Regions from separate parts of the Paenibacillus sp. CAA11 genome, predicted to be linked through region 2. Evidence: predicted binding sites of a transcription regulator. Region 2 holds the regulator's gene; each other region holds the start of a gene.

Region 1 (10,912 bases), 1.0 Mb from region 2:
GCCCTGCCTGACAGACACGACCGCTTCGCTGGTGACTAAAGTGGATTATCGGTCCTTAACCCCTTTGCCCAGTCGGACCATCCACCAGCCGATCCCGCCAATCCCCAGAATTCCGGCAGCAGCAAATATTAAAAAGTAGGCTAAATGTGGATTCATACCTAATGTTCCTCCTTTTAAAAATAAGAGCCTAGATGCATTTTATTTATTACTTTAATTTTAACCATTTTATAAGTAGACATAAGCAACAAAGGTCCATTTTATGACAAAATTTATTTTCTCTTGCAACAAATAGCCCTATGGTGTATAATAATAAATTGAGTTGTAAACTTCAGTTTTTTCCTCATTAGGCTTTAACCCTCCTAATACCATCACGGTATAAAAACTCCAATTACAATGACCCATTGAAGCAGATGAACTATTCTTACGTTGCAGTTTAGGGCTTCTGCGAAGCAGACTTGAGTTTTTCTAAGTAGTTCTGATTCACACTGGCGCGGTCATCGGAGCCGCAAGGACAAAAGAGAGGTAGGGCTTTTGTTGTTTTAGAATAGTAACGAAGGTTACGGTCTGAATAAGGAATATTAGGACGCCGCCAAGTGTACATGGCAGGTGGTACCTCATTAAATAAATAAACTGAACACTAAGCAAACAGACAGGCATCCCGCGGATGCCTGTCTTCTATTATGTACACAGCCCCTCTAGGGATGAAGCTTGGGGAAGCTGGCCAATCTGTAGTATGATGGGCCTACACAACTTTTGATACTGATGGAGGAATGCGTGTTGCAGTCATTTGAACAAAACCGGGAAGCCTGGAACACAGGTACCTATGAAGCCTGGATTCAGCGCTTTGGCCAGCCTGAGGAGGCTGCCGCCAAGATTAAGGAGACCCCTGCCAAGAGAATTGGCAGCGTGCTGGAGCATATGGGCGAACTTCAAGGAAAAAGAGTGATAAACCTGATGGGCTCTAACGGCAATAAAGCCGTAGCTCTCGCCCTGCTTGGCGCCCGGGTTACCGTAGCCGACTTCTCACATGAGAACGAGCAATACGCTATCAAGCTTGCGGCAGCAGCCGGTGTTCCCCTGGAGTATATCGTGTCCGATGTGCTTCATCTGCCGGAATCAATATATCATGATCCATTTGACATCGTATTTATGGAGTTTGGCATCCTGCATTATTTTATGGATCTCTCTCCCTTATTTCACGTCGTCTCCCGGCTTCTGGCTCCAGGCGGACGGTTGATCCTGCAGGATTTCCACCCGATCTCCACCAAGCTGATCACCTCGCGCGGGACTACAGCTAACATTCGCAAGCATAAGGTCACCGGCGATTATTTCGATACCACGCTTGAGGAGAAGGATATCTCCTTCTATAAATTCCTTCCGGACGAGCATAAAGAGCCTGAAATTCAGAAGGTTCTCTTACGCCACTGGACGCTAGGAGAGATTGTAACCGCCATTGCGGGATCAGGGCTGTTCATTAAGCAGCTGGAGGAGCTGCCCAACCAGTCCTCCGAGGTGTTCGACAAAGGCATTCCGAAGACTTTCACTCTGACCGCTGAGAAATTGTAGAGCGGCATCAGTCTGTAGGCAGGCTTGGAGTTGTCCGTAAGCTCACCAGGAGCTAGACGGACAGCAGCCTCCGACACACATAGCAAGAGGCTTCTCCCTATCGCGGAGAAGCCTCTTTAAATACATCCATTTTTCTACTCTATTTAACACTTAGATTATCCCAGTTCTCTTGAAACTGCTCCAGCATTTCCTCTTTGGTCAGCTTGCCGCCTATATACGCCTGCATGCTGCTGGACAGCTCCTGCGGCATCCCGTTCGGGAGCCGGGTCCAGTTCCAAGTTAGCGTCTTGCCGGCATCCGCGTATTTCTGAATTTCTACCCCCAGGCTGCCAAGGTCCTCTTCAGTGCCCTTAATATTATTCATTGCCGGAATGAACTTAAATTCCTTCGTAATATACTGCTTCCCTATATCCGAGGAGACCATCCAGTTCAAGAAATCCTTAGCCTCCTGCTTCACCGGGGAGTTCTTATTCACAACCCAGTTGCTGGGCACCCCGACATACAGCTTGTCATTGTCCTCTGCCGTATCGTCGATCGGCATCGGCAGAAAGCCCATCTTCAGGTCGGGGTTGATGCCATCCACCTGCACCTGGGTCCAGTTCCCCTGCTGCATCATCGCGGCCTTGCCGGTGGCGAACAAGGTCACCTGGGTGTTGTAATCCGTGGACAGCGGATTGCTGTTGCCGTATTTCACGGTCATATCCAGCAGCCGGGTCCACTTCTGAAACACCTCGTTATCGGCAAATTTCTCCGTACCGTCCGTAAGCCCTTGAATAAAGGCCGCAGGGTCCTTCTGTTGGGCAAAGGCCACATTAATATTGTGATTCCCCAGCACGAACCAGTCCTGATAGCCATCGGCAAATGGGGTAATTCCCGCCGTCTTCAGCTTCTTGCAGGCCTCCTCCAGCTCGCTGATCGTCATCGGCAGCTTGGTAATGCCCGCTTTGGCGAATAGGTCTTTATTATACATGAAGCCGTAGCCTTCCAGATTCATCGGCATGCCGTACAGCTTGCCGTCCACCGTCATTTGCTCTCTGGCCACATCCTTAACCTCTTTCGCCCAAGGCTGGTCGGACAAATCCTCAAGATAGTCCATCCACATATCCCGTTCCACATAGCCGCCGATGGTGAAAATATCAGGCTCTTCTCCCGAGGCGACTTTGGCCTTCAGCGATGCACCATAGTCGCTTCCTCCACCGACTGTCTGGATATCCAGCTTGATATCGGGATGCTCCTTCTCATATTCCGCTTTCAAGCGGTTCAGCGCATCAGAGATCTCCACTTTGAACTGAAAAATATGCACGGTCTTCTTATCGCCGTTATCGTTATTGCTTCCGCAGCCGGATGCCAATACTGCAGTCATCAGCAGCACAAGCCCTAATTTCCAACGTCTCATGGATCATTCTCCTCCTCTTCCTCTATCTCTATCCGCCAGAAACGCTCATCTGATCAGCCCTTGACTGAGCCAGCAGACACCCCTTCGATAATGTACTTCTGCATCGCCAGGAAAAAGATCACCACAGGGGTAATGCCCAGCACTAGTGCTGGCAACGCCAGATCCCACTGCTTCGTATATTGTCCGAAGAAGGTGTACGTTGCGATGGGAATGGTGCGTAAGCCCGGATCCTGCAGGATCAGATAAGGCATAAGGTAGTCATTCCAGATCCAGAGGGTGTTCAGAATGATAACCGTTGCAATAATCGGCTGCATCAGAGGAAGCACCAGCCGGAAGAAGATGCCGTAAGGCGTACTGCCATCCACCCGTCCGGCTTCCTCAATATCAATCGGTACGGATTTAACAAATCCGTGGAACAGAAACACCGTCATCGGTGCCCCAAATCCAAGGTAAGCGATAATAAGTCCGGTACGGCTGTTCATGATGTCCAGCCCACTCAATACCTGCACGAGCGGAATCATAATGGACTGGAAAGGAATGACCATGGCCGCTACAAAGCCCAGGTACAAAATCCGGTTGAACCAGGTCGCCCGGCGCACCATTTTATAAGCTGCCATAGCACAGATCAGGGCAAGCAGCACATTGCTGACCACCGTAATCCATAGCGAGTTCAGAAAAGCCATGGGGAAATCCGTCGCTTTCCAGGCCTCTACGTAATTGTTCCAATGAAAGGCTAACGGCCAGCCGGAAGAGTTGGACAAGATATCCCCATACTCCTTAACCGAGTTCACCAGCAGAAAATAGAAAGGGACCAGAAATATCAGCCCAAGCAGAACAATTACAGCTTCTGTGATAAGCAGGGACGCGCTGTATCTTCTTTCTTTTTTGGGAGTAGCGGGTGACGGAGCAGCGGCACTTGCTGCTCTAGTTGTAGTCGCGGTTGTATTCATTACACCTGAACCTCCTTCCGCTTCGTAGCCCACACCTGAATCATCGAGATGATCGCCACAATCACGAAGAATATAATCGCCTTGGCGGAACCCATACCGTAGCGGCTAAGGGTATACGCTTCATTGTAAATATTGAGCGCGACCGACTCGGTCGCCTTGAACGGCCCGCCCTTGGTCAGTGACAGGTTCAGATCGAACAGCTTGAAAGACCAGGATATAGAGAGAAACAAGCATACCGTTACAGCCGGCATGACGAGGGGAATGGTTACATTTTTGAGCACCTGCCATCTGCCTGCTCCATCCACCTTTGCGGCCTCCAGCAGCCCCTTGGGAACGTTGTTGAGCGCCGAGATGTAGATCACCATCAAATACCCGGCATTCTGCCATACAAATACAATCACAATCGACCAGAATGCCGTGCTCTCTGTCCCCAGCCAAGAAAGATTAAAAAAGGACCAGCCAGTAGCCTGTCCAATGGATGCAAAGCCCCTGACAAAGATAAACTGCCAAATAAAGCCCAGCAGCAGACCTCCAATCACGTGCGGGATAAAGAAGACGGTGCGCATAGCATTTCTCGTAAAGAGCTTGCGAGTTAGAATGTACGCCAGAGCAAAGCCCAGCAGGTTAGTTAGGACTAATCCGAGCACGGTGAATTTTGCAGTAAACCAAAATGAATTCAGAAAGGAAGGGTCCTTAGTAAAGATATGGACATAATTGCGAAGCCCCGTCCATTCTGTATGCTTGGAAATCCCGTTCCAGCTCGTAAAAGAATAATACAATCCCAAAAAGAACGGAACCGCTACGATCACCACAAAAAACAAAGCGGTCGGTCCTACAAAAATAAGCTGTTGAATAAGCTGTGAGCCTCTTTTCTTGTTCATCCGTTCCACCTCTTTTATATGTAATCGTTTTTGTGATCATTTCCCCCTTTCTATACCCTTTCCGGCTTACCTTTGAATCTTGCCCGCTCTCTAGTTCAGACCATCTGGGCAGGAAGCACTTCCCAGGAACGCAGCACAATCCCTTATAGTTCGAGTGAAGAGTCTACTTTGAACAGCCGCCGTTCCCAACTCTCATCCTTCTCATAAATTAGATATTAAAAGGAGGGTGAGACTATTGCCAGAAGCATATTATAATTGCTTGAGATGCAAGAACAGGAAGGTTCGCATCTTGACCGTCGATGGGAAGAGATATGAAGGCACCATTGTGGATGTCGACCATCAGAACGTCTACCTTAGACAAGAAGGAAGACAGCAGGTTCAGACTTCCGCCTTCTATCCTTACGGTTATGGATCTGGAGCTATTCTTACATTAAGCTTGTTCACACTGCTGGCTATCGCATTAATCTAACGCTTAACCGTATAAGACTGCGGCCGCAATCATTCTAATAAAGCACGGATTCTCGGCCTAGAGAGTCCGTGCTTTATTAAAGTTTTAGCGAGAGGGCCACCGCCTGGCTCGCCCTTAGAATTTTATTTTTCCAGCAAATCTGTGTTATTGTGGTATCTGAACAGCTGTAATGCTGATCTTTGTCCTAAAGGAGAGTATCTTGTGAACGGTAAAAAATTCGTCGGATGGTTTGTGTTCGGAGTCATCGCTGCTATAGCGCTATTATTCTGGGGGATGTATTCCTTCTTAACCTATGCCATACATAATTTATAGGAGCAGGAAGAGGCTTCTCACCCCATTTAGCGCGGTGTCCGCATACCCAAAAAAGCGCGATTTCACTCGCAATCGAGATCATCGCGCTCATCCTAGATCTAACCTTCCAGTTGGCATTCGTTGATTGTCTGCAGCTTTCTTTGGTTATATTCATGTTAGGTAGCAAGCTCCCCTTTCTGTCCTTCGAATCCCATTCCTCGAAGCTTATATGACTTCAATAGATCCATAGGCTTTTGCTATTATGCAATGGAGGCCACAACGATGAATAATATTTGGAAACTCATTATTGCGTTTTTCATTGGGAATTTAATCGGAAATTTAACTTACGAGAGATTAGCCGTTTTTCGGTACAACACCCAAAATTCTATATTTTCATTTGAGAATATATTAAAACTGGTTATTAACTTTGTAGTTTCAGTAGCCTTGATTATGATGATTTTTAGTTTAATCAATTATATTGAAAAGAAGATAAAGAATAGGCGTCAAACCAAGTCATAGACATGTCCATCTTCTCATTTGGGCCCAATTAATGGTACCATTGTATCAATTTATTGGAGGTGTCCTATGAAAAGCTAAGTCACCACAAGATATCCTTGCAGCCAAATACCCTAATGAAGTTGTTAAGCTTGTTAAGACAGACGACATTAACGATGACAAGAAGAAAGAATCCTTTATTCTGACGGAATCAGGCAACTTTTATCTGATTAATTCCAAAGGATACGTAGTACTTATTGATACAGGTCTCAATAGTGATTATTTTGATGAAGTAAGCATGAAGATATATTCGGTGACCAGCAAGGAAAAGCATGTTGCTCTCATCGGAACCTACTTGCTATCAAATACGCAGCTGTATGCTTACAGACTTAAGAATGGGACTCTAACTAAGGTTCTGGATCTAACGGGAGATATCGATGTTCAAATTGACAAGAAAGGCAGAGTAGATCAATATTGGAAAAACTACAAACCCGAGGTTGGATGGAATGCTGCCGAAGGGGTCTTCACCTGGAACCCTAAGCTAAATAAGTATAAGGGTTCTGGTGATTTTATTTTAAAGTGAATTACTCTCTATAATAAGTGAAACCAAATAAAAAGACGCGATTCCATAAAGTCCGGAAGCTCGCGTCTTATTTGCTTGGTAAGGATGCTGGTGAAGGGAATTGAACCCCCGGCCTACGCATTACGAGTGCGTTGCTCTACCCCTGAGCTACACCAGCAGGTTATTTCGGCGTCAAACAAAAAATATTATACTCCGATTTTAAAATTATGCAACCCCGAAATAACCGCATGATTCTCTTCCAGCGCATACTAACAGGCTGCTCACAGCTTCTCACGAACAGACCGAAGCTTCTGCTCGGACGAGCCCGCTTTATCCCTGCGGTCATCTATCTTCACCGAAGTGGATACCCGCTGAGCTCCTTCATGAAACGGCGCTTCATGAAGTGCCGTAATGGCAGCGAAGATCCGGTCCAGTGGCCCCTCAATGATCGTGCTCATCGAGGTCAGCTCGTAGCTGATTCCCTCAAGCCCTGACAAGACCCGCTGCATGTGTGCCACATAGGAGCTTAAGCTTGTAGATCCCGTTCCTATCGGGATCACTGTTACCTCTGCAATAGCCATCTTACCCTTCCCCTTTCCAGCCAAATATAGAGTCTCCTTCTATTGTACCAGCCTCTTCTCTCGTTTCCAAAATGAACGGTTGGTGCACCTCCTCTAAGCCACAACTGAAACCGACCCTTAGGACAGCTTTCGCCACAAAAATTCACATTTTCCCGCAGGACAAGCAGGACAAGGCGACCCGGGTTTTCCTCTTCCTCAAGAAGGGGGATTGTACGATTTTCCTCATTTACAAAACACTATATATTGTAGTAGTGTCATAATCAACGACCGACATATAGTGAATAAATGGTAATTAGACACTATTCACGGTTTTTGCAGCGGCTTGGCTTTGAATAACAAAATCGACGGAATGCAGCGTGGTTCTGTCAGCAATATACCTATACATTCCTGCCAGGGATGTATGATTTTTTGCGGCCGTTTGGCCTAGATATGGAAAGGGGAATGTGACGATGGCGCTGAAAAATTATGCCTACAACAATGAGGAGCAAATGCTGGGTGAGATCATGAAGTTGGGTGAAGACATTATCGACAGCCGTGACCTGGAACTCTTGCGGGAAAATGCCAATTTGAACGGGGAAAGCTTCTCTGGCAAGATGAGCAAATTCGGGAGCGAATACGCGAAATGGTACGCAAAGCATTTTATTATGCCGCAGCCTGTCGTAAGTGCGATCGACGACAACTACGTGTACGTTCACGACCTGGATCAATATGCAATTGGGACAACCAACTGCATCTTTATCCCATTCGACAAGCTGCTCCGGGAGGGCTTCAATACCGGTAACGGCAGTGTCCGCCCGCCGAATTCCATCATGACGGCGATGGCTCTGGTTGCAATCATTTTTCAGTCCCAGCAAAATTCCCAATATGGCGGGGTTTCCTCCAACAAGCTGGACCATGACCTCGCCCCATATGTAGCCAAATCCTTCGCGAAGTACTTCCGTAAAGGACTGGATTATTTCGAAGAGCATCCACAAACAGATCTCGGCGACATCTCCATGAGCCGTACCGACCTCAAGGAACGCTATCCGAAGACCTTCCGATATGCTCTTAAGGAGACGGAAATCGAGACCTTGCAGGGAGCCGAGAGTCTGATCCACAACCTGAATACGATGTCCAGCCGGGCCGGGGGGCAAATTCCGTTCACCAGCATTAATTACGGCACATGCACCTCGCCTGAAGGGCAACTGGTTATCGACTCCCTGCTGACCGCGACGATGCGCGGACTTGGCAGCGGAGAGACGCCGATCTTCCCGATTCAGATTTTCAAATGCAAGCAGGGTATCAACCAGGCACCAGGTGAGCCGAACTACCACTTGTTCCTCAAGGCCGCGGAGTGCTCGGCCCGCCGTCTGTATCCGAACTTTGCGAACCTGGATGCGCCGCTGAACCTGCAGTACTACAATCCGGCTGACCCGGATACCGAGTTCGCTACCATGGGCTGCCGGACACGCGTGCTGAGCGACCGATTCGGGCGGAATCATCTGTCCGGCAAAGGAAACTTGTCCTTTAATACGCTTAATTTGGTCAAGCTGGGTCTTGAGCACGGCATCGCCTTAGGCCGCCGCAAGACTGCGGACGAGAAAGGCTTCTATCGCGCTCTGAGTCATTATCTGGAGATTGCCCTGGAGGGACTTCTTCACCGCTTCCGGATTCAGGCTGCCCAGAAGGCCAAGGCATCCGACTTCATGATGCGGGAAGGAGTCTGGGAAGGCGGTGAACAGCTCGGGCCTGAAGATAAGGTTGGAGACCTGCTGAAGCACGGAAGCTTGTCCATCGGGTTCATCGGGCTCGCCGAATGCATGAAGGCCATGTACGGCAAGCATCACGGCGAAGATTCGGCCATCTATGACAAAGCCTTTGCTGTCATTGCTCATCTTCGCGAATACTGTGACCGCAAGAGCGAGGAGCTTAATCTTAATATCACCTTGTTCGCTACACCGGCCGAAGGCTTGTCCGGGAAGTTCACCAAGCGTGACCGGGTAACCTATGGATCGATTGAGGGAGTGACGGACCGGGAGTACTATACGAACTCGTTCCATATTCCCGTGTATTACCCGATCACAGCAGCCCGCAAAATCCAGCTCGAAGCCCGCTTCCATGACCTGTGCAATGCAGGGGCCATCTCTTATATCGAGCTGAACGGCAATGCCCGCAGCAATCCTGCGGCATTTTTAAACATAGTGCAGTATGCCCTCTCACAACAGGTCAGCTACTTCAGCATCAATCACCCGATTGACCGCTGCTCGGCCTGCGGCCATGAAGGCATTATCGGGGCGACCTGCCCTTCCTGCGGCGCCCATGAGAAAGACGTGCACATTCGCCGCTTGCGCCGGGTAACCGGTTATTTGACCGGGGATTTCCAGACCCGCTTCAACAGTGCCAAGCAAGCCGAGGTGCGCGACCGGGTGAAGCATACTCAATGAATATCTGCGGCTATTACCCGGAATCTATCAATGAAGGCGAAGGCCTGAGGGCCGCCATATTCATCAGTGGCTGCAGGCACCGCTGCAAGGGCTGCTTCAGCCCGGCGACCTGGAACTTCAATTATGGCGAACCGTTCACACTGCAAAGGCAGGATGAGATCATTGCCGACATTGCCGCGAATCCGCTGCTTAGCGGACTGAGCATCCTCGGCGGAGATCCCTTCTTCTCTGCACCGGAAGTAAGCGCCTTTGTCGATCGCCTGCTGGACAAGGCCGGGCCTGTCTCCATATGGATCTACACCGGCTACACTTATGAGGAGCTGATCCGGGATACAGCATCACCAGAGTTTGAACTGATGCGCCGCTGCAATGTTCTAGTAGACGGCCGCTTCGAGGAAGCACTGCGCGACCCTTCCCTGCGCTACTGCGGCAGCAGCAATCAGCGGATTATTGATATTGATACCAGCCTAGCAGCAGGCAAGCCCGTGCTATGGACCGAGAAATACTCGTTCCATTCTTGATGCTTCCCGCTCATGAAGCTTACACCTGAATTTCAAGCCTCTATTCCTTCGGCTAAGACCTAAGGAATGGAGGTTTTTTGCGATGAACTCCTTTCATATACAGCACATATTGTTATTAGCCAATGACATGTTGATTTTAAGGCTTTTATTATTCTATATAGAATGAACTAAAGTTTTACATTGAATTTTCTGTTATCACGGCCTAATACGGTCCTATACCGTTCATTTCTTTAGTTCATTCTATATATTTACGAGATAAATCATTTATTACGATAATCATTCACTACATAAAAGGAGTTTTGTTCAAACAAAAGGAATATATCGCAATTACCAATGGGAGAGGATAGACATACCGCCTGAAGGGGGATGAACATACCGTGCATTTAGTTTTTATAGGGGGTGGTCTCTTATTCTTACATAAGTTTTTAAGCATCCTAATAGTCAGCAAGGAACATCGGGAGAAGAAGATCCTAGCCATGAAGAACTCCCCCCTCTATTTGTGGGTGAGCATTATATTTGTCGTTATGACCTTAGCCGTGATTTACATTGGAACCCTATATCATGCTGGGCCCCTGCTGCTTGGACGCGCTTGGATACTTATGATTGTTACATTTCTAACCTTCCGGGCAAGCGTAGAATGAAAGTTGACCCGAGAAGTAAACCAGCTCAGGATATCCATCATTTCAGTGCTGCTCCTATCTTTGAACTTAATATTGTCATTTTTTATTTACTGATAAAAAAAACAGCAGAGCCTCACTCACGCTCTGCCGATTTCCA
Region 2 (10,912 bases):
CCTGTCCAAATATTTCAATCGTTCCTTCCGGAAATTGATAAAAGCCACAAATCAGTTTTACAAGTGTGGTTTTACCACTTCCACTTTTACCTGTAAGAGCTATGAGCTGAGGCCTATCAATTGATAATGACACATCCTTCAAAATGGTTTGACCTTCTAAATTGAAGGAAAGCCCTTTTATTTCCATAGAAATCAATGAATCTTGTTGAGCAGTTTCATCTGTTACGGCGATAAACTGTTGACCCGCTGGTGGAATAAGCTCAAAAACACGTGCCAGAATCCCTTCACATTTCTTTAAATGCGCAACTATATCTGGCATCGTGGAAATGGGTCTAACTATCAAATTCATTAGACTGACCATAGCGAGAAGTTCCCCTATATCAAGCTGGTGTTGAAGAGTTAAATATCCTCCGTACAAAACACAGGCCGCATATGGAAAAGCATTTAAAAATATATTGACTGGAATTAGTAGTGAAAGTCTTTTCTCCAACTTTAATTCTTCCACTTTTACGCAACGGGTTTCCTCAGCAAATGACCTCACTAACAAGGGATTCAAGAGATATGATTTTATCGTTTTTATTCCATTGTAGCTTTCGATAAGACTTGATGTAAGAACTGCATTTTTGTCAGCCAAACTTTGCGAAATTTCCGAAATGGACCTCATCGTAATCCGAGTGAGCCATACGGATAAAGGAAGAATGGTAAGAGAAACCAAAAGCAATTTCCAGTTCATGATACCTATAAATATGACCGCACCAAGAAAACGGAAGCCTTGATATGTAAATTCATGAAAATCAGTCTGTAAAAACCGCTCTACAGTATGAATGTTCTGGGTCAGGGTAGTAACGACATCTCCAGCACGTTTGTCTTTTGCTTTGTCCAGCCCTTTACCTAACACAGTTTCATAAACGTCTGATCTCATAGTCTGACAGATTTTCAGTCCAAACTTATTCTTGCATTGCTGATTTTTGTATCGTGATATAAAACCCATGCAGCTGATTAACAAATAAAAGATGGAATAAAATAGAATTCGGGAAAAGGTACTACCTTTGTCCCCAGCAGCAGCATCGCCACTAACCGTATGAATAAGCTTTATTAGAATATAGGGAACTGTCAGTTCAAGGATTCCTATGCAAATATTCAAACATAATATTAACGAATAAAGTCTTTTATATGGCTTGCAATAAATGAACAATTGCTTCAGATTCGAATTCACTACACATCACCACCGGAAATAACTGTAATATATTTCTTTATATTACTTCTAGTATCTCTTGCATTCAATGTAATTTGTTTAAATCTGTAAAATTGGATAATGTGTATAATTAGATAGAATTTACATAACTTGTTTAAAATCAAGAAAAGTTATAACAGTGCCGTTAATCAGTAACACTTAAGTAGAAGGGGGTACCGCTCCTATCATTCAGCCAGATACAGCCGTCAGCAAAACTCGAGGACCACTTAAAAACAATATGATCCGCAGCGGAAACAGACATAGTTCCCATCGAAAAGAAACCGGACGCGAATCCTAAACGCCCGGTTTCTTCCCAGCCTGTACTATTCCATTATGTACATCTCAGAGAAGACGACTTCACCGTGTTCGACAACGAGTCCTAAGCCGAGTATAGCGTCCGGGCGCTATGCTCGTGTCCTTATCAGTCAACCTGACTTGTATTGCTCACATAATCAACTAATAAGTAATACATGTGGCCTCTTTATGACTCACCTTGCAAATTTCCAAGTATAAAAAAAGCTCTTGGATTTCTATGTAAGAAAATCCAAGAGCTCATTTGTTTTAATCGATGCGGTCGAGAGGACTCGAACCTCCACGGGGGTTAGCCCACACGGACCTGAACCGTGCGCGTCTGCCAATTCCGCCACGACCGCAAGTAAGTTATCTTCTTCAATCTTCTGAAAAAGACTTATTTACCGTAATTAAGATTATATCCCGATTCGATAAATAAAGCAAGCATTTTTTATAAAAAAATATAAAAAGACTGCCTGAGCCAACTGACCTTGACTCTAAGCAGTCCTCGTGCAAAAGGCTCCTTTCATTTCAAGCCTCTCTATAGCTACAGTGCTGGGTTCAAATTCCTCTTAAGAACGCTCGCGGTCTTTACTGCGAAGACCAGCAAGGCCAATCAATCCAAGCAGACCCAGCCAGCCCCAATCAAAATCATTGTCGTCATTAACTGCATTGGTGGTATAGTTGCCTGTTCGATTGTCTCCGCGTTGATCTGCAACCTTACTGCTCTCCGCAGATACTGGCATAAGCAGGAGTGCGGAAACGAGGCCTGCAGACAATAAACTTGCCACGTATTTTTTCATGATGACTTCCTCCCTTCCTCTCTATTTCTGTAGCTAGGTATACTTTCCCCAGGCCTGCCATCATTTATGCAGACAATTAAAAAAGACGCTCATTCCATGAGCGTCTGCTGATATTATTAATATGTAGTTAAAGGTATTACTCGTGGCTGATTGGGGTTCCGGAGGCCCCACCCAACGGAACCCTTCAGCCTATATCAATAAGAGGGATATCTACAATATAACGGCCGCACCTTAAAGCTACCTTATTTGAACCTGAAAATTAGCTTAAAGTTGCAAAAAAACGCCCTATAATTTGTTGTCAACCCTTAATGCCGCTGGAGACTGTTGACTAATCCAGAGAATCCGTATCCTTGGATAGGAGCCCTTTCAGTTCCTTCATAAACATATTGATATCTTTGAATTGACGATATACCGATGCAAACCTGACGTAGGCTACTTCATCTACAGGGTACAGCTGCTCCATGACAAGCTCGCCGATTTGACGGCTCTCCACCTCAGCTATGGCCGTATGGCGAAGCGAACGCTCTACAGCGGAGACGATTGTCTCCAGCTGTTCTACAGATACTGGCCGCTTCTCACAAGCTCGAATTAATCCCCTGAGCATTTTTTCCCGGCTGAACTCTTCACGGCTTCCGTCCTTTTTTACAACAATGAGTGGGGTTTCCTCTACCATCTCGAAGGTGGTGAACCGCCGGTTGCACTTCTCACATTCTCTTCTGCGGCGAATTGAACGGTTGTCATTGGCTGGTCTTGAGTCAAGCACTTTCGTCCCTAAATAATCACAGTACGGACACTTCAACAGCAGGCACTTCCTTTCTTCAAAATGGATAGCTAATGGTATGGGTAACAATACCATTTAAAAATTCTATAATTCATGATTAGATTCGAGAATACGGCACATAATACAGTTACCAACCGCAAGGAGGTGAACAGCAATGGCCCAAAACTCAAATGGTAATTCCAACAATCTGGTGGTAAGACAAGCTTCCGGAGCCCTGGAACAATTGAAGTACGAGGTTGCTCAAGAACTTGGCATTAACTTCCCTCAAGATGGATACGCAGGCGACCTGACCTCTTATGAGAACGGTTCGATCGGGGGTACCATCACAAAACGTTTGGTCACACTGGCTGAGCAAACACTGGCAGGTCAATTTAAATAAGGTTGGAATTAAAGCACTAGTTCCTACCCAGTACCAAGCCGAGGCAGAGACTTTCAGCGTCTCCCTCGGTTTTTTTGCTATATAGATTAGAATGCCTTGTATATCTGTGTGTATTGTTTGTAATAATGAGCGACTCGCTGTACGTAGTGTCTTGTCTCCCCAAAAGGAATATTCTTGGAGGTCTCAAGGCTTCCATCCCATCTTCCGTTCTTCAGCCAGCTTTTTACGTTAGCCGGACCTGCATTATAGGCCGCGATCACCGCAAACATATTCCCGTCAAACTGCTCAGAGAGATAATTGAGATACCATGTACCGATTTCAATATTCATATTGGGCTCATGGCTGATCGACTCAAAGGTTATCCCCTTAAGCTTCTTCTTATCCATCACCCATTTAGCTGTGTCAGGCATAATCTGCATCAAGCCCAAGGCGCCTTTCCTTGATTCTTTATCGGGCTTATATTTAGATTCCACCTGAATGATGGCCGCCACAACAAAAGGATCAATATGGTTCTTTCCAGCATGGTATCGAATTTCTTCTTTATAATAAATAGGATAGAACAGGGTTAACCATTGGGTATTAAGAAATACGAGCAGAGTAAACCCAAGGAAGAGCACCAGCAGAACGCGTTTCTTGCGAAGCCACTTCATGAGCAGACCCTGCTCTGCCAATAAGCTCTTACCTGTGCCTCAGTATCTTCTAATCCTCTGCTGTTGTCAATGATGATATCCGCTCTCTCCCGCTTCATTTCTATATCCATTTGGGCAGCAAGCCTCGCTTCAGCCTGCAATAAATCCAACCGATCACGCTCCATCAATCTGCGTAATTGGAGTTCTCTTGGCACATATACAACCATAACTTGCTCATACATAGACTCCTGGCCCGACTCATACAGCAAAGGAACGTCTGCAACTACCAAGCCATGCATGTCTTCCGCTTCATAAGCTTCCATACGCTTCTTAATTTCTCTCCGGATTGCCGGATGCGTAATAGCATCAAGTGCTTTACGTTCCTCCGGGTAGGTAAATACATGCTCCCCAAGCTTCTTACGGTTCAGAGAACCGTCAGGCAGCAGCATAGCTTGGCCAAACCGTTCAGCGACCGCAGCAAGCACCGAATGTCCGGGCTGCATCACTTCTCTTGCGATAAGGTCGGCATCAATCAGCTTTGCTCCAAGCCTGACAAGCATTCGGGATACAGTGCTCTTTCCTGTAGCTATTCCGCCCGTAAGCCCGATATTCATAGGGTCACCTCAATATGAATTACTTCTACTTCATTTACAGTCCTCTGACACTATTTACCGGGGCTTGCTTTGTCTGTGCTCGCGGCTACTTTCGTAATCGGCTGACAGCTTGGACAATAATGGGTACCTCTTCCTCCCACAACCATCTTCTCGATAGGTCCGCCGCACGAAACACAGGCCTCGCCCTTTCTTCCGTAAATCTGCAGCTGATGCTGGAACATCCCCATTTCACCTTGACCGTTCACATAAGATTTAATGGAAGAACCGCCTGCTTCAACAGCCTCAGATAATGTAGTTACGACACTATTGTAGAGCCTTCTAAATTCCTCTGCCGACAAAGAAGCCGCCGGGCGTTCTGGATGAATTCCGGCGCGAAACAGAGCTTCGTCTACATAGATATTGCCAAGCCCTACGATATATTCCTGGTTGAGCAGAGCAACCTTAATCTTCGTTGATCTTGACGCCAAGACACCCGTGAAATTCTCCAGAGTGAACGACTCATCCAATGGTTCAAGTCCCAGCTTAACCAAAGGCTTCGAGTTAAATTCCTCACCGGGGTAAAACAAATGCATAGTGCCAAACTGCCTTACATCCCGGTAGCGGAGCTCCGTTCCGTCCGTAAAATGAAAAATGACGTGGGTATGCTTCTCCACCGGCTCATTCTTCCCATAAAGCCCATATCTCCCTTCCATCCGAAGATGGGAGACAAGAACGAGCCCGTCCATGATAATCCTTAAAAATTTACCTCTTCTGCCAACACTCGTGATAGTATGCCCGATCAGCTCCAGTCGGAACTGCTCTATATCATCCGGTCGCTGCACAATTCTTGGCAGTGACACGGTTACATTCTCGATTTGCTTGCCCGTCACTAGTTGACTAAGCGTTCTTCTGACAGTTTCCACTTCTGGTAATTCTGGCATTGCTTGTCTTCACCTCATCTTACATTATACCGGAAAAGTGAACAGGTATGAGGATTATTTCGCCTCATACCAGTTCAGACCGCTGCTGACCTCTGCCTTAAGAGGCACGGACAACTCGATCGCCTTCTCCATAGTTTCCGGCACCAGCTTCGTCATCATCTCCAGCTCCTCTGGCGGAACTTCAAACACCAGTTCGTCATGTACCTGGAGCAGCATACGGCTGCGCAGATTGTGCTTTCTCAGCGATTCGTCCATGCGAACCATGGCTAGCTTAATAATATCTGCCGCAGTCCCTTGAATCGGCGTGTTCATCGCCGTCCGCTCGGCAAAGGAACGGATATTAAAGTTGGAGGCATTAATTTCAGGGAGATAACGTCTACGCTCAAGCAGGGTCTTCACATACCCGTCCCGCTTGGCTTCCCTCACAATCTCATCCATATAACGGCGTACACCTTGGAACACATCAAAATATTGGTCGATAAATTTGGCGGCTTCCTTCCGGGTAATGTTCAAGTTCTGCGAAAGCCCATAATCACTAATCCCGTACACAATACCGAAGTTAACGGCCTTGGCAGATCTCCGCATATTGGAATCTACCGCTTCCGGAGCTACCCCGAACACATCGCTGGCCGTCTTGGTATGAATATCCATATTGTGTAGGAAAGCTTCTTTCAGCCGCTCGTCATTTGAAATATGCGCTAGCACCCGCAGTTCAATCTGAGAGTAATCGGCAGCCAGCATATGCCAGCCTTCCTCCGAAGGCACAAAGACCTTACGGATCTTTCTCCCTTCCTCAAGACGGATAGGAATGTTCTGCAAGTTCGGATACTGACTGCTTAAGCGGCCCGTTGCTGTAATTGTCTGCCGGAAGAAAGTGTGAACCTTCCCCGTCTCAGGGCGTATTTCTTTAAGCAGCCCTTCCACATAAGTTGACTGCAACTTGGCGAGCTGGCGGTAATCCAGAATAAACTGCACAATTTCATGATAAGGAGCAAGCTTATCCAGAACATCCGCGTCCGTGGAATAACCCGTCTTCGTCTTCTTGATGACAGGCAGCTGCAGCTTGTCGAACAGGATCTCACCAAGCTGCTTGGGAGAATTCAGATTGAATTCTGTCCCTGCCAGCTCGTAGATACGGGCAACTAATTTATCGATCTGGGCCTGAAACTCCGTGCCAAGTTCCTGTAAATCATTGCGGTTGACCGAGACCCCCTGCTTCTCCATATCCGCTAGAATGCGGGATAGCGGCATCTCCAGGTCAAAGAACAATCCGCTCATTCCGTTCTTCTCCAGCTCTTCACGCTGCTTCGGCTCAAGACGGCTGGCCGCCGCTGCTTTCCGAGCCAAATGCAGGCCGAGTGTCTCCTGATCGGGAACCTTATACTTCGCGCCTTTGCCATATATGGATTCATCCGAAGGGACCGATGGCAAACCATATTTGGCAGCTAAATCGCTAAGCGCCTGTTCCCCTCCGGTGGGATCAAGCAAATAAGCAGCCAGGCTGATATCAAAGGATGCTCCGGCAAAGGCGATCCCCTGCCAGTGCAGAGCCAGGTCAGCACGGTGCAGGTCGTGCCCCTGCTTAGGAGCCGAGCTGTCGCCAAGCCACTCAGTTATTTTGCCCGCTCCCTCACTCTTAAGCAGCTCGAACGGAACATAATAATACTTCTCCTCGGCCGCAAACGCGATTCCCAGCACGTCGGCCTGATGCGGGTTATCGCCATGAGTCTCAACATGCACAGTTTGGATAGAAGGAAGCGCCTTGCCTAGCTCGTCCAGGTCTTCTTCCGTGCAGTAAATAACCTGCAGCTCCTCCTCCTGTTGAGAAGCCGCCCCTCCTTCAGAATCGCTAAGACTGGACGCTGCAAAAGACAGGCGCTCCAGCAGGGATTTGAATTCCAGCTTGCGCAGCATCGGCGCCGCCTTCTCTTCCTCCAGCCCCCCGAACACCATCTCATCCCAGCTCCGCTCTACGGGCATATCACGGTCAATGGTAGCCAGCCGTTTACTCATCCGGGCATCCTCAGCATGGTTGATGAGATTCTCCTTCATCTTCCCCTTCAGCTCATCCGTTCTTGCGAGCACTTCTTCAACACTGCCGAATTGATGCAGCAGCTTAAGCGCCGTCTTCTCGCCAATGCCGGGAACCCCTGGAATATTATCTGAGGTATCCCCCATCAGGCCCTTAAGATCAGTAATTTGCTCAGGCTTCAGTCCATACCGCTCCTCGATCTCGGGAAAGCCATAGGGCTCTACTTCTGTGACCCCTTTGCGGGTAAGTGCCACCTTCACATTGTCCGATACTAGCTGGAGCATGTCCTTATCGCCTGTAACGACCAGGACTTGCCGGCCTTCCTCGTCGGCCCGCTTGCTCACCGCGCCGATAATATCGTCGGCTTCATAACCTTCGAGCTCATAGTGGGAAATACCGAAGCTGTCCAGCAGCTCCCGCAGCAAAGGGAACTGTTCAGACAGCTCCGGCGGCGTCTTCTCACGTCCCCCTTTGTACTCTTTATAACCTTCATGCCTAAAGGTTTGTTTGCCTGCATCAAAAGCCACCAGAAGATGGCTAGGCTTCTCCTCCTGGAGCAGACGGAGCAGCATGTTGGCAAACCCGTATACGGCATTCGTATGCTGTCCGCTGGAGTTCGTCAGCGGAGGCATCGCGAAGAATGCACGATAAATAATGCTGTTTCCATCAATTAATATCAATTTATCCATTAAGGGCACCTCGTCCTTCGGCTTATCTACCTATTCTGTCTCTATGATAACACAGGGGACGCTTCCACAAAAATCGTGAAAAGGACGCCAGCAGTTTGCTGGCGCCCTTTTGCTTAAAGTATTTAAAACAGCATTTGAATTTTAAACCATAACCTTCTTCAGCTGACGAACATAGCGCGATCGAATAATTAGGAAATATATCACCTGCGCCAACAGAAAGGCTCCCGCAGCCGTGAATATTGGAGTCCATACCTCATGAAAGTCAAACTGATCCTTAATCCCGTTCATAACGATTGCCGTCTGTGCTGCCGCCACAAGAACAGGCAGAAGAAACAGGACTCCAATCTGAATGGCGGAGGAACGCTTCATTTCCCTGGTATCAAGCCCCACCTTGGATAAGGAGCGATAGACGGCCCGGTCATTGTCGAGTTCAACAAACAGCTTGAAGTACAGGAAGCTAGCAGATGAAAGGGAAAATAAGGCTGCGATGAATACCCCGACAAAGCTGAAGATCCCTGTCATATTTTTCAGATCAATATAATTGACGGCACGAGTTCTGGCATAAGCGTCACTCATACTCCCCGCATGATCCTCAAGGCGTTTGGAGATCTTGTATTCAGAGCTATCTTCTGTAACCAGACCATTATGATCCCACTGCGGTACTTTATAGTACTGCATAATATCAATCTGGGGACGTTCATTCAAAATCTTAGAAAAAACGTCATCGGCCACAACCAGATAAAGTGTGGAACCTGGCAAGTTAAAAACTCTGTTTTTTGTAATCCGAACGTTCTTCTCACCAGGTCCTAAGTCCAAATCTGCCATTTCTTCAGTCGGAGCTTCCTTATTCGGTGGAACAATCCGGATAGCTTCATCTGATTGGATGCGTTCAATTTGAGGGCCTCCCAGAATGGAAGCGGCCTTATTGTAGCTGGACACAGGGATTACGTACTCATAATCTTCACCTGAGCTCCCCCTTATAAAATGATACATGCGCTTCGACTCCCATTTTTCGTATGCCAAACCTTCCTTACGCAGCTGATCTTCAAATTTCGCAACATTGGCGTCCGCAGTCGCAGGCTCATAGGAATTAAACTCAATTTGAAAAGTCATTGATTCGAAGTCTCTGCGACTCTGCTGCTCGATCGACAGCACAAACGCAGTGCTCATGCACGCAATGGAAATCACGACCGTCACCATAAAGAGCACACGGGCATTATCTTTCAGCTTGTATGCCATCTCAGAAATCCAGAGCAGTCTTGGCCCCTGCCATAGAAACCTGCGGCTTCGCTTAAGGCATCGGATAACCATTACACTCAGCTGGGTAAAAAAGAAATAGGTGCCTAGAATCCCCGTGACAGCAGTAATGCACAACATCTTGAAAGTGAGTTCGTCCTGACTTAGAATCAAACAGGACACAACGAGCAGGACAAGACCCAGCAGAGATAAGATCCAAGAAGTCTTCGGTTCTTCCTTCGGCTTGCTAGCCCCTTTAATCATCTCCAGGATGCGGCGGCGGCGAATCATCATGACCGTCGCCATTGAAATGACGATAAACAGCAGCACAAAAGCTGCAATCGTGAGCAGAATCGCCTTGGCTGGAAAATAAAAGCCCAGCTGCTCTGTCACTACCGTCTTGCTGGCGAGCAGCAGAAACAGCTTGCTTAGCAGCAGCCCAGAGACTATGCCGGCTCCGATAGACAGCAGGCCTATCAGCAAATTTTCCAAAAAAATCAGAAGGTTCATTTGCCGATTCTCAGCCCCAAGCAAGGTCAGTATGCCGAATTCCTTGCTTCTTGCTTTCAGGAAGGAACCTGTAGAATACAGTACGAACAGGAAAGAAAATACATACAGAATCACTTCCGCGATCTGCATCCCCTGTCGCGCAATCCCCCCCGTCCCAGTCTGGCCGATGTCAGGATGGAAGAAGAACATCGCATAAGTAAAGAAGATCATGACCATAAATGCGCTGCTGAGAAAGTAGGCGAAATAGGCCCGGCTGTTGCGCCTAACATTATTAGACGCGAATTGAAGAAAGCTCATGGGCATTCCCTCCTAAAAAGGACAGCATCTCAAGAATCTTCTGGAAGAATTCCTGCCGGCTCTCCCCCTTGTAAATTTCGTTATACAAGCTCCCGTCACGAATGAACAGCACACGATCACAATAGCTTGCCGCAAGCGGGTCGTGACTGACCAGCATCATGGTGGTTCCCTGCGATTTATTCAGGGACTCCAGCATCTCCATAACATTTCGCGAGGAGGCAGAATCAAGCGCCCCTGTCGGTTCATCCGCCAGCAGCAGAGCAGGGGAATGAATCATTGCCCGGGCAATGGCGGCGCGCTGCTTCTGACCGCCGGATACTTCATAAGTTCGTTTATTTAGAATTTGTGTGATATCCAACCTCTCCGCAATGGTCTTTAAACGGAGCTGCATTTCTTTATAAGGGATCTTGTCCAAAGTAAGCGGCAGGATGATGTTCTCAGCCAGTGTAAGTGTATCCAGCAGGTTGAAATCCTGAAAGACAAACCCAAGCTTTCTC
Region 3 (10,912 bases), 620 kb from region 2:
CATTTGGTCCGCGTAGGAGAACGCATCCTCCATCAGCTTCAGCACCGGCATGATTCCTTTAGCTGCGCCTTCAACTCCTTTAATGGCCTCACCGCGTCCGCGCAGCTTGGACAAGTTAACGGCAACCCCGCCGCCAATCTTGGACAGCTGCATGCAAGTATTGAGGACATAGTTAATGGAGTTCAAGGAATCATCCATTTCCAGCAGGAAGCAGGACACCATCTCTCCGCGGCGGCTCTTGCCCGCGTTCAGGAATGTCGGTGTTGCCGGCTGCAGACGCTGCTCCATCATCGAACGGGCCAGCGTACGCGCCGTTTCCGCATTGCCCCGTCCCAGATGAAGAGCTACGACAGCGACCCGGTCCGGGTAGTGCTCCAAATACAGGGAGCGGTCGTTCGTCTTTACCGCATAGTCCGTGTAGAATTTGGATGCGGCCATATAAGAAGGAAATTCAAAGCCATAGCTGTGCGTGATCTCATAAATTTCCTCTACTTCTGCTTCGGAATACCGGTCATACATATTCTCATAGTAATCATTATCGATCATATAACGTACTTTAGCGGAAGTATCCGCAAATTTAATGCTCTTACGAGCCACTTCTTCCATAAATTCTTGAACCGCTTCGCGATCTTTCTCCAATTGGAAGAATCCATCCGCATCACGCTTCATTAACATGTTGTTCAGTTCAATATGCCGCAACCCGGCTCACCTCCTGTTGAAATCTCTCTGCATCGCCCCACGTGCCTGACAATTCGAATTTGGCAATGACCGGAACGTCATATTGCTGTGAGATCAAATCTGCGCTCTTGGCGAACTTGTCTCCCCAATTTCGGTTGCCGCTGGCAGCTACTCCAAGCAGGCGCTGATGGTTTTTCTGCAGAAAAGCAGCTACGCGCTGCGGCACCTGCCCGAACCCTGTAGTATATGTAACCAATACAAATGGTTCATCCAGAGTCATAGCTTCATTAATCTGTACTGCAGGCAAATTCAGCTTACCTATAAACCTCTTAACATTGCCCGTCTTGGAGTCATAAGCGATGAGCATGATTTCTTACCCCTTCCGTATCTTAACCTATCTATTATGCGAAAGTTTGTCTTCTCTTCTTTAAACCTTTGTCCGTTCCGTTAAACCCAATATATAGGGAACGATATTTAATTTAATCGCTAGATATAGTGTTTGTCAATCCGTCTATCTGTCCCAAAAAAGGGGGTTGACACGGTTAAACCCGCTAGGTATCTATACTAAAGCGTTCTTTTTTTTCTTAAAAAAAATTTGGTGAAGCGCCGCGAATGCACCCGAAAAAAAATAATTTCTTTTATATGAAAATTGAATGAAATTAAGGTGCTGTTTTTCATCATAATTACACGTAAATTTCTTCCTCCATCGCCCTTTTTAATCTGCTGTATATAGAAATGATTTCGTCCATGGGCATGCGGACCAAACCGCTGGAGGAGGGAGCTACAAATTCATGCAGGCCCGGAATAAACGGATCCGGCTGGAACCCCCATTCCGCCTGCCTGCGCTTGCTGTATTCCGCATACACGCCTTTGCCTACAAAGCATACAACCCGCGGGCGGTATTTAATCAGCTTGCGACAAAGGATCTCCCGCCCCTCCTTGTACTCCTCCCTTGTGATGTCTTCAATACCACGCGTTGGCCGGGCGACAATATTGGTGAACCCATAGCCCAGCTTCAGAAGTTCACCGTCCTCTTCAGGCTCATATAGCCGGGGAGTCAGGCCGGACCGATACAGAATGCGCCAGAAATTATTCCGCGGATTGGCATAATGATGCCCTACTTCACCTGAGCGCAGACTGGGATTGAAGCCAACGAATATGATTTGCAAGCCGTAATCCAAGTGATCTACAATCTCTTCCATACCGCTTCCCTCCTATCCGCACTGCTCCGTATATCACTTTGATAAAATAACAGAGAATACATCAAACCAATTGAATGAAATCACAATATTTCTACGTCAAATAGAATTCAATAAACAAGAAAAATTGACAAAACGTTAGATTGAAAATATAGTTTAACATGGTTTGAAAATCAAAGATTGCCGAGGTATGTTTCATGCGAAAATGGATAAAATGGGTGCTCCTCACCTGCTCAATCGCCATCATCGCCGTTGTAGGCTATTATGGGTACAGCTTGTACCACTTCTCCAAACAAACGATGTCCGTGCCATCTGTAGGCCCCTCAGACGCTGCTGCTTCCAGTTCCTCTGCAGATCAAGGGGAACCTGAAGAGCTGTCCTTGCCGCCCAAATGGGACGGCAAAGAAACCGTCCATATCCTCCTGCTCGGAGCCGACTCCCGTGGGGATAAGGAGATGGGACGCTCCGACTCCATCATGGTGGCCAGCATTAACCCGGTTACCAAGAAGGCTTATCTGATGTCCATCATGCGCGACACCTATGCCAAAATTCCAGGCCATGGTAGCAGCCGAGTCAACGCCGCCTTCTCCTATGGCGGAAGCGATCTGGCTATGCGCACGGTCGGGGATTTGCTTGGTATCAACATTAATTATTACATCTACACCGATTTCAATGGCTTTATCTCCCTGGTGGATGCCATCGGCGGCATTGACCTATATGTCGAGAAAGATATGAAATACAGCGATGGCGGAGACAAGCACCGGTACGACATTGATTTGAAGCAAGGCGAGCAGCACTTGGACGGAACCACAGCTCTTCAATATGTTCGCTTCCGGCATGATGCCACTTCGGACTTTACGCGTACCGAAAGACAGCGCAAATTTCTAGTGGCCGTAGCGGCAAAGATCCAGAGCACCTCATCGATCTTCAAGCTGCCTGGAATTCTTAGTGCCGTGTCCCCGTACATCAAAACCAATCTCAGCCTTCAGGATCTGATCAAGCTGGCAGGGTTAGGCTTTGATATATCTCCTAATGAGGTCGTCAAAGTACAAATCCCGCCTAACCAACTTCTGCAGAATGAGAAGGTTGGCGGGGCGGCTGTTCTTAAGACGGACCCACCTGCCCTCCGGCAGTACGTAGAGCAAGTGCTGGCGAACAAGGTGCAGTAGCCTATAAAAGCCAGCCCCTTCGCTTTCACACTATCCTAGAAATTTACAAAATCCGCATCTATAACAGGGCAAAAGACAGGTCTTCTCATCAGGAAAGACCTGTCTTTTGCTGTAATTATCTTTACAACCGCATGCCCATGCGGCTTTTATAACGTGTGATCAGCACCTGAGAATCCACACTGGTGATCCCCGGAAGAACGTACAGCTTCTCCTTCATAAAGGCCTCCATCTCCCGGTTGTCCGTAAACAGGGCGTGCATATGAAGCTTGGAGGGGCCTGTCATATGATAGAGGCTGGTTACCACCGGTTCCTCTGCAAGAGCCTCTGCTACCTTCTGTAAATGCTTGGGTTCTACTTCAACGTTGAAAAAGGCAGATACCGTGATCCCGATCTTCTCCGGGTTGATCACGGCTGTAAATCGTTCGATGACTCCCTCATCCATAAGGGAGTTAATCCGCGTCTGCACAGCGACGCGGGACAGCCCGATCTCCTTCCCCAAATCGGTATACGAGATCCTCCCGTTCCGGTTCAGCGCCTTGATAATCTCCCGGTCGATCTGGTCGATTAGGGGCTTATCCGGATCGTTCGATTTGGACAAATGACTCACCCGCTTCTGGTAAATAATCAATGAGCGATACAAAGCTCATCCTATAACTATATACCGTTATGAAGCCGGGATCAATCAATGGTATGAAAGTCCAAGATTTCTGGATTAACGGGTACGGGCCAGGAAGGAGCGGGTCCGTTCGGCTTGCGGATGCTCGAAGAGCTGCTCCGGCGGGCCTGCCTCTACAATCTCTCCATTATCCATGAACAGCACACGGTCAGCCACTTCCCGCGCAAAGCCCATCTCATGGGTTACAATCACCATCGTCATATGTTCCTCGGCCAGCTGCTTAATCACGCGCAGCACCTCACCCGTCAGCTCCGGGTCCAGCGCCGAGGTTGGCTCGTCAAACAGCATAATATCCGGATTCATCATCAGCGCACGGGCGATGGCCACCCGCTGCTTCTGCCCTCCGGAGAGGCGGCTCGGGTAGGCAGCCGCCCGGTCTGCCAGGCCCACCTTGCCCAGCATCTCGGCGCTCATGCGCCGGATATCTGCAGCCGGGAGCTTCTTCACAAGCTTTGGCGCAAGCTCCAAGTTGGCCTGTACAGTCAAGTGGGGAAACAAATTAAAGTGTTGGAACACCATTCCCATGCGCGAGGTAATGGCTTTGATCTCCTGGCTGCCAGCATACTGTCCATCCTTGACAAGCTCACGGTCCTGAACGCGGATCGTACCGCCGTTCACCTGCTCCAGATTCACCAGGCTGCGCAGCATCGTGCTTTTGCCAGATCCCGACGGGCCGATCACGGCGATCACCTCACCTTTGTTCACCTCAAAGGTGATCCGCTTCAGCACATCCAGATCGCCGTATGATTTTTTAAGTTCTGTTACTTGAATGATACTCATTTACGACAGTCCTTCTATTCGAATTTGAACTTCTTCTCAATCAGCTTGAACAACAAGGTCAAGACCATGGTCATCAGCAAATAAATCACGCCGGCAACGAAGAATGGCATAATGGTAAAATCGCGGTTGACTGCGGTTAAGGCAAAGTGCAGCAGCTCCGGTACAGCTACGGCGTACAGCAGCGCTGTATCCTTAACGAGCGTAATCGATTCATTCGCTACTGCCGGAAGCGCAACACGGAACATCTGCGGCATGATAATGCGCACCGTCGTCTGCCACCGGCTGAGTCCAAGCACCTGTGCGGCCTCATGCTGTCCTTGATCGACAGCCAAGAGCCCGCCGCGGAAGATCTCCGCGAAGTAGGCGGCATAGTTCAGCACGAATGCAAGCGCCGCGGCCACGAAGCGGTCAAGCACCAAATACTCGCCTATGACTGGCAGATTCGGCAGGCCGAAGCAGAAGAACAGCATCTGCAGCAAGAGCGGCGTGCCGCGCATTACATAAATATAGGCGTGCGCCAGCCAAGCTAATGGCTTGATCCGGCTTTTGACCATCAGGGTCACCAAAAAGCCCAGCGGAATGGACAGCACAACAGAGATCAGAAATAAAACAATGGTTGTGCGGGCTCCTTCCAGCATTGGACCGGTAATTTGAATTAAATAATCTAAGCTCATATTTATCCAGGCTCCCAAAAACAAGACCGGATCTTCTGTAGCTCATCCGGTCTGTAGAGTATATTTGCTATAAACTAACCTATTTCAGAACTTTGTCTTCCCCAAACCACTTGTTCGAAATCTGCGCCGCTGTGCCGTCCGTATTCAGCTCATCAAGGGCTTTCTGCAGCTTGTTCAGCAGCTCTTCATTCCCCTTCTTCACACCGACTCCATATTCCTCAGGTGCCAAAGACTCATCCAGCAGCTTAAAGGTGTCCTTCTCCTTGGACATGTAGTATCTGGCAACCACTTCATCAATCACCACGGCATCAACGCGGCCGTTCTTCAAATCCGACAAAGCCAGAACATTATCGGAGAACTCAGTTACCTTCTTAAGCTCTGTCTTGATCGGACTCGCATCCAGTGCATCGGCAGCCGAAGATAAGGACTGCAGCCCCACTTCCTTGCCAGCCAAGTCCGTCAGCTTCGCAATCGGAGATTTAGCCAGCACCATAATGACCTGGCTGTTCTTCAGATAAGGCTTCGTGAACAGCACCTTCTCTTTGCGCTCATCCGTAATTGTATACCCGTTCCAGATCAAATCAATCCGGCCGCTTGTCAGCTCAGACTCTTTGGAAGACCAATCAATCGGCTGGAACTCCGCCTGAACCCCCATCTTCTCCGCAGCAGCCTTAGCGTAATCAATATCAAAACCTACAATATTGTTCTGTTCATCCCGAAAGCCCATCGGCGCGAACTTATCATCAATGCCAATCACAAGCTTGCCGCTGTCTGCGCCTTCCTTCCCAGAGCAGCCGGCCAAAGCCATAAGCAGCGCTCCAAGCACCAATGCGAGTAGTGACAGTTTCTTCATCTGTAGACCCCCTACTAAAATCAAAAAATATAAAGAACACTTTAATTCGTTAATACGTCACCAAGACTTTATGATACCATACTACCATAAAAGAGTCGAGAGAGGGGAACCAAGTTTATGTCAGGCAGGCCTAATTTTCTCTGCAAAGAAAAGGCCTGGCTGCGGCATCTCCCGCACCAGGCTTTGTTGACATGAATAATCACTTATATGATGGCTGTTTTCCTGTTCTTTCATCTATTACATGCTTCTTAACGGGCGTCCTTCCAGAAGTTCACGGGCTTCATTTCGGAAGTCAGGATCTCAAAGTTGTATCCTTCCTTCTTAAGCTCTGCCAGAATTTGCGGCAGTACCTTCAGCGTAGCAGCCTGATCATGGAACAGGATCAGCGGCGCTGTGCCATGTTTGTGTTCGTTATGCACCTGCTTCATTACATTATTATAAATAGCACGGCTGTTGCTCTTGTATTTCCAATCCAGTGAATCCACGTTCCAATCCCACATATGGTATCCACCTTCGCCCAGAACCTTGTCACGGAACGACTGGGTAAAATACGGCTTGCTGCCGTAAGGCGTCCTAATAAGGGTTGTCTTCTGCTTGACCGCCTTATTCAGTCTCTCGTTATCCTGATTCATCTCTTTCAACGCAGCTGCCGGAGAAGCATAGAACTTATTCTTCTCATGCGTCATCCCATGCAGTCCCAGAGCATGGCCTTCCTTCACCATCCGCTGCACCGCAGCCGGGTAGCTGCTGATGCGGTTGCCCAGCATGAAGAAGGTCGCCTTGGCGTCATATTTGCTTAGAATATCAAGCAGCTGACCCGTATGTGCACTCGGACCATCGTCAAAAGTAAGATAGACTGGCTGCTTCCCCTTTTGACCAGGGCTGGACGGTGTCTCTACACGGGCAAGCTTAGCTATTTGCTGGCTGTACTTCTTAAGGAACTCACTCTCGCTCAGCGCCTTCGCATTGTTCACGGCGCGCAGCACTCGCTGATCGGGGTTGTAGGTAACTTTATAATTAAACGATTCTGCTACCGTACCGAATGGGATCATTGTTCTTCCCTGCGAGACGAACATGCTCGCTTTGACCTTGGCTCCATCCGACCGGAGCGCCTGGTCGCCGCTGCGCAGCAGGGTCAGTGTTCTACCGCTTTGGTCGGCAAGCACAATATGTTCGGGCGAGCCCGTCATCTGAAGCCCCATTTCCTTGGCAAGCTCCCGCACAGGCACATAATAATTACCACTCTTTAGTAACGGTGCAATCTCTGTCAGTTTGTCATTAATCCCCAGCAAGGCTTCGCCTTTACTCGCCGCCGCAGAGGTTCCTCTCGGCAAAGCAAGGGTCATTCCCAAGATCACGACAAGCACCGCTGCCATCCATCTTCTGTACATTAGCAATTCATCCTTTCAACTTATGTCTATGATTCTTCCAATCAGCTCTATTAACTGTAGAGCATATTGAAAGAAAATGAATGAAAACTTAGACAACTTACGGTAAAAGGTTTGTAACCTCTGCCCTATTGCCCGAATCAAAATGCCAAGGAGTAAAGATAAATTGTAAGCTTTACTCTATATGCGTGAAGCAGGGGAAGTTATGACTGTCATTTAAGCAAAGCCTGATTTCATGGGGAAAAATAGGGGCAGGGCAAGCGAATTCACTGTCAAGTTGTCCAATTCGCAGCTTGAGGACTATAATTAATATAGTTTCAATCAAATTTTGAGTACTGAGTGAACCAGTTAAGCAAGCCTATTCATATAAGCAAAGGAGCATTTACAGACGATGATGCAGCAGCAAGATCCGGCCCAGGGCCGAATTTTAATCATGGCCGCGGTGGAGGCTGAAGCCAGCGCCATCCTGCGTGGCTTGAAGAACTCCCCGGCATTTGACGTCCGCCTCGCCGGGGTCGGCCCGGTCTCGGCCGCCATCCGCACCGCGCAAGCGCTGATCGCCGAGCAAGGCGGCTACCGCCTTGTCCTCAGCGCAGGCATTGGCGGCGGCTATCCCGGACGGGCCGAGCTCGGCTCGCTGGTCGTATCGACCCGCATCGTCGGCGCCGACCTTGGCGCCGAAACGGCGGACGGCGGCTTCAGCAGCCTGGACGAGCTCGGCTTCGGCTCTGCCCGGGTAGAGGTGGACGCCGCCCTGGCTGAACGCACAGCCGCCGCCTTAGCCAGCGCGGGCCTGCCGGTTCACAAGGGGGCGGCGCTTACGCTGGCCACCGTGACCGGCACGGCCGAGACGGCCGCCGCCCTTGGCCGGCGATTTCCGGACGCTGCCTCCGAAGGCATGGAGGGCTACGGCGTAGCCGCCGCTGCCCATGCGTTCGGCCTGCCGGCTCTCGAGCTGCGCGCCATCTCGAACGCAGTCGGCCCTCGTGACCGGGCCGCCTGGCGGATCGGCGATGCTCTGCAGCAGCTTGAGGCTGCCAGCTCAGTTCTACTGGAGGTACTATCATGAACATTGCATTCTCCCCGTGTCCGAACGACACGTTTGTCTTTCATGCCTGGGTGCATGGCCTGATTCCGGGAGCACCAAAACTCGATGTCACCTATGCCGACATTGATATTACTAACAACTGGGCCGCCAGCGGCAACGGACCGGAGGTTCTCAAAATCTCCTATGCGGCTCTGCCGTGGGTCCTCTCCGAATATGCGCTTCTGCCTAGCGGAGGCGCACTCGGTCGCGGCTGTGGACCGCTCGTATTAACGCGCGGCGGACTGAGCCAAGAAGCGGATCCGGCACTGCTCTCCGGCCGCCGGGTAGCTGTGCCGAGCGAACGCTCCACCGCTTACCTGCTGTTCCGGCTCTGGGCTGCCCAGAACGTGCCGGGCGGGGTCGGCGAAATTATCGTCATGCCGTTCAACGAGATCATGCCTGCCGTCCGTGATGGCAAGATTGACGCCGGTCTCGTCATTCACGAAGCCCGCTTCACTTACCCATCCTATGGCCTGTCCCTCATGACAGACCTCGGCAACTGGTGGGAAGGTGACACCGGATCACCGATCCCGCTCGGGGCGATCATCGCCAAGCGCAGCCTGGACACACAGGCCATTGCCGACTGGGCCAAGGCCTCCGTGGAATACGCTTGGGCTCATCCTGAGGTGTCCCGGGACTACATTCTCGGCCATGCCCAGGAGATGGACCCGTCCGTAGCCCAGCAGCATATCAACCTGTATGTTAACGAGTTTACCCGCTCGCTGGGTGACGAAGGCTATAAGGCGATATCTACACTGCTCGGACGTGCTGCCCAGGAAGGGCTCACCCCTGAATTTGATCTTTCGCTATTGCGATAAAGCGCACTTTCAAAAAGAAAACAGCCTTAGGATCACCGAATGATGATCCTAAGGCTGTTTTTACATTACATGCGTATTTAACCCTATTTCTTCTCAACCAGCTTGAAGTCGTCATAATGGAAGGCCGGAGCGACAACACAGGTAACAAATACCGGCTCGTCTCCGAGCGGGGTTGCCGTCTGCCAGACACCTGCTGGAACAAGCGCATGCGGAGTTTGGCCATTCTCTACGTCCATACCGAGAATCAGCTTCTCCCCGGCTTCAGGATGCTCGCCGCTGCCGCCCAGGGTCAGCTGCAGTGGACCGCCTGAGTGATACAGCCACAGCTCGTCCGACAGCACCACATGCCATTCGGACACTTCTCCCGGATGCAGCAGGAAATAGGTTGAGCTTGCGGAAGCACGTGCTCCGGAATATTTCGGGGCAAGTACCTCTTCAGGGATTTTGAAGGAAGACTTCCACATTTCTTTGAACCAGCCGCCTTCGATATGCGGCTCCATGTCTAGTGCCTTAACTAGCGGGGATAGCTTCTGTTCCATAAGTAGATCGCTCCTGTCAGTGCTCTCTTTAGTAAAGGAAGAGCATGGAAATGATGTGCTGATGATTTATTTTAACATATTCGTAATAAAGCTCTCTAGAAGGGGGAAGTGCTTCGCGTTACAGCTACACTGGATTCTCTGACAATCAGCCTCGGTTCAAATTGCACCCGCTCATAGGGAGCGGAGCTGTTCTCCTGGATCCGCTTGAGCAGCAGCTCTGTTGCCAGCCGGGCTACCTCCTCGCCCATGATGGATACCGAGCTGATCTTCGGGGTCGTAATCGTGGTCAGCAGGTTGTTATCAATTCCGACCACTGCAATGTCCTCTGGAACCCGTATACCCAGTTCCTTGAACCGGTTTACAAGGCCGATCGCAATCATATCATTCCCTGCATAGACCGCATCCGGCATATTTTTCAAACTGCAAAAATAATCAGCGGCGTTCCTTCCGGTATAAAACGAGAAGTCCTCACCAAAATACACTAGTGAAACATCCACCTGCGGCAGGGATCGCTGATAAGCAAAGTATCTCTCCTCGATAATATCCTTTGGCGCACCAGCGTAAGCGATGCGGGTCCGGCCGATCTTCCTCAAGTGCTCCATGACAAGCAGCCCCTCCTGGCGGGCCAAGCTGACAATATCGGCCTTCACATTCGCTTCCAGCTTCTTGCCGTAATTAATGATAGAAATAGGTATACTTGACCTGTTCACAAGGTCCATCAAGGTCTTTGGATAAGCTAGCGGGAGAATGACAAGCCCGTCCACGTGCAGCTTCTTGATGTCCCTAATCATCTCCAGCTCGGCTCGCACGTTACCCAAAGTATTGATCTGCACCACACGATAGTTATGCTGCTTGGCGGTCTGCTCTACAGACCAGGCGACCTCGGGAATGAAGGCATTCCGAATATCAGGCACGGCCAAAGCAATCTGATTCGTATGACGGACCTTCAGACTCTGAGCAGATGTGTTCGGAACGAATCCCATCTCCTCAATCACCTGCATAATACGCGCTTTCGTCTTCGCGCTAATACCGCCAGAGTTATTAATCGCCC

What was found. Region 2 encodes NrdR, which represses ribonucleotide reductase genes. Its sites were predicted from a motif close to AACACNATATATNGTGTT; they were not measured.
Region 1: the regulator NrdR is predicted to act here: its motif matches at 7,424-7,441, upstream of DCC85_RS02585 (anaerobic ribonucleoside triphosphate reductase).
Region 3: the regulator NrdR is predicted to act here: its motif matches at 1,161-1,178, upstream of nrdI (class Ib ribonucleoside-diphosphate reductase assembly flavoprotein NrdI).

What each region holds. Positions count from the first base shown of each region.
Region 1 is NZ_CP028922.1:583,901-594,812, reverse strand. Features, by position in the region: gene DCC85_RS02630 (class I SAM-dependent methyltransferase) at 778-1,566, shown strand; gene DCC85_RS02625 (ABC transporter substrate-binding protein) at 1,706-2,962, opposite strand; gene DCC85_RS02620 (carbohydrate ABC transporter permease) at 3,016-3,912, opposite strand; gene DCC85_RS02615 (carbohydrate ABC transporter permease) at 3,912-4,793, opposite strand; gene DCC85_RS02610 (LSm family protein) at 5,029-5,262, shown strand; gene DCC85_RS02605 (hypothetical protein) at 5,836-6,072, shown strand; gene DCC85_RS02600 (hypothetical protein) at 6,347-6,631, shown strand; tRNA gene DCC85_RS02595 (tRNA-Thr) at 6,717-6,788, opposite strand; gene DCC85_RS02590 (MTH1187 family thiamine-binding protein) at 6,892-7,191, opposite strand; gene DCC85_RS02585 (anaerobic ribonucleoside triphosphate reductase) at 7,641-9,614, shown strand; gene nrdG (anaerobic ribonucleoside-triphosphate reductase activating protein) at 9,611-10,135, shown strand.
Region 2 is NZ_CP028922.1:1,611,138-1,622,049, reverse strand. Features, by position in the region: gene DCC85_RS07590 (ABC transporter ATP-binding protein) at 1-1,216, opposite strand, end outside; tRNA gene DCC85_RS07585 (tRNA-Leu) at 1,804-1,887, opposite strand; gene DCC85_RS07580 (WGxxGxxG family protein) at 2,098-2,328, opposite strand; gene nrdR (transcriptional regulator NrdR) at 2,657-3,127, opposite strand; gene DCC85_RS07570 (alpha/beta-type small acid-soluble spore protein) at 3,264-3,488, shown strand; gene DCC85_RS07565 (lytic transglycosylase domain-containing protein) at 3,575-4,138, opposite strand; gene coaE (dephospho-CoA kinase) at 4,135-4,731, opposite strand; gene mutM (DNA-formamidopyrimidine glycosylase) at 4,782-5,651, opposite strand; gene polA (DNA polymerase I) at 5,706-8,372, opposite strand; gene DCC85_RS07545 (ABC transporter permease) at 8,514-10,415, opposite strand; gene DCC85_RS07540 (ABC transporter ATP-binding protein) at 10,390-10,912, opposite strand, start outside.
Region 3 is NZ_CP028922.1:988,991-999,902, reverse strand. Features, by position in the region: gene nrdE (class 1b ribonucleoside-diphosphate reductase subunit alpha) at 1-699, opposite strand, end outside; gene nrdI (class Ib ribonucleoside-diphosphate reductase assembly flavoprotein NrdI) at 686-1,045, opposite strand; gene DCC85_RS04505 (mismatch-specific DNA-glycosylase) at 1,362-1,880, opposite strand; gene DCC85_RS04500 (LCP family protein) at 2,075-3,046, shown strand; gene DCC85_RS04495 (chromate efflux transcriptional regulator ChrS) at 3,168-3,644, opposite strand; gene DCC85_RS04490 (amino acid ABC transporter ATP-binding protein) at 3,759-4,502, opposite strand; gene DCC85_RS04485 (amino acid ABC transporter permease) at 4,517-5,176, opposite strand; gene DCC85_RS04480 (amino acid ABC transporter substrate-binding protein) at 5,256-6,029, opposite strand; gene DCC85_RS04475 (polysaccharide deacetylase family protein) at 6,278-7,420, opposite strand; gene DCC85_RS04470 (futalosine hydrolase) at 7,809-8,486, shown strand; gene DCC85_RS04465 (1,4-dihydroxy-6-naphtoate synthase) at 8,483-9,322, shown strand; gene DCC85_RS04460 (cupin domain-containing protein) at 9,406-9,861, opposite strand; gene DCC85_RS04455 (LacI family DNA-binding transcriptional regulator) at 9,957-10,912, opposite strand, start outside.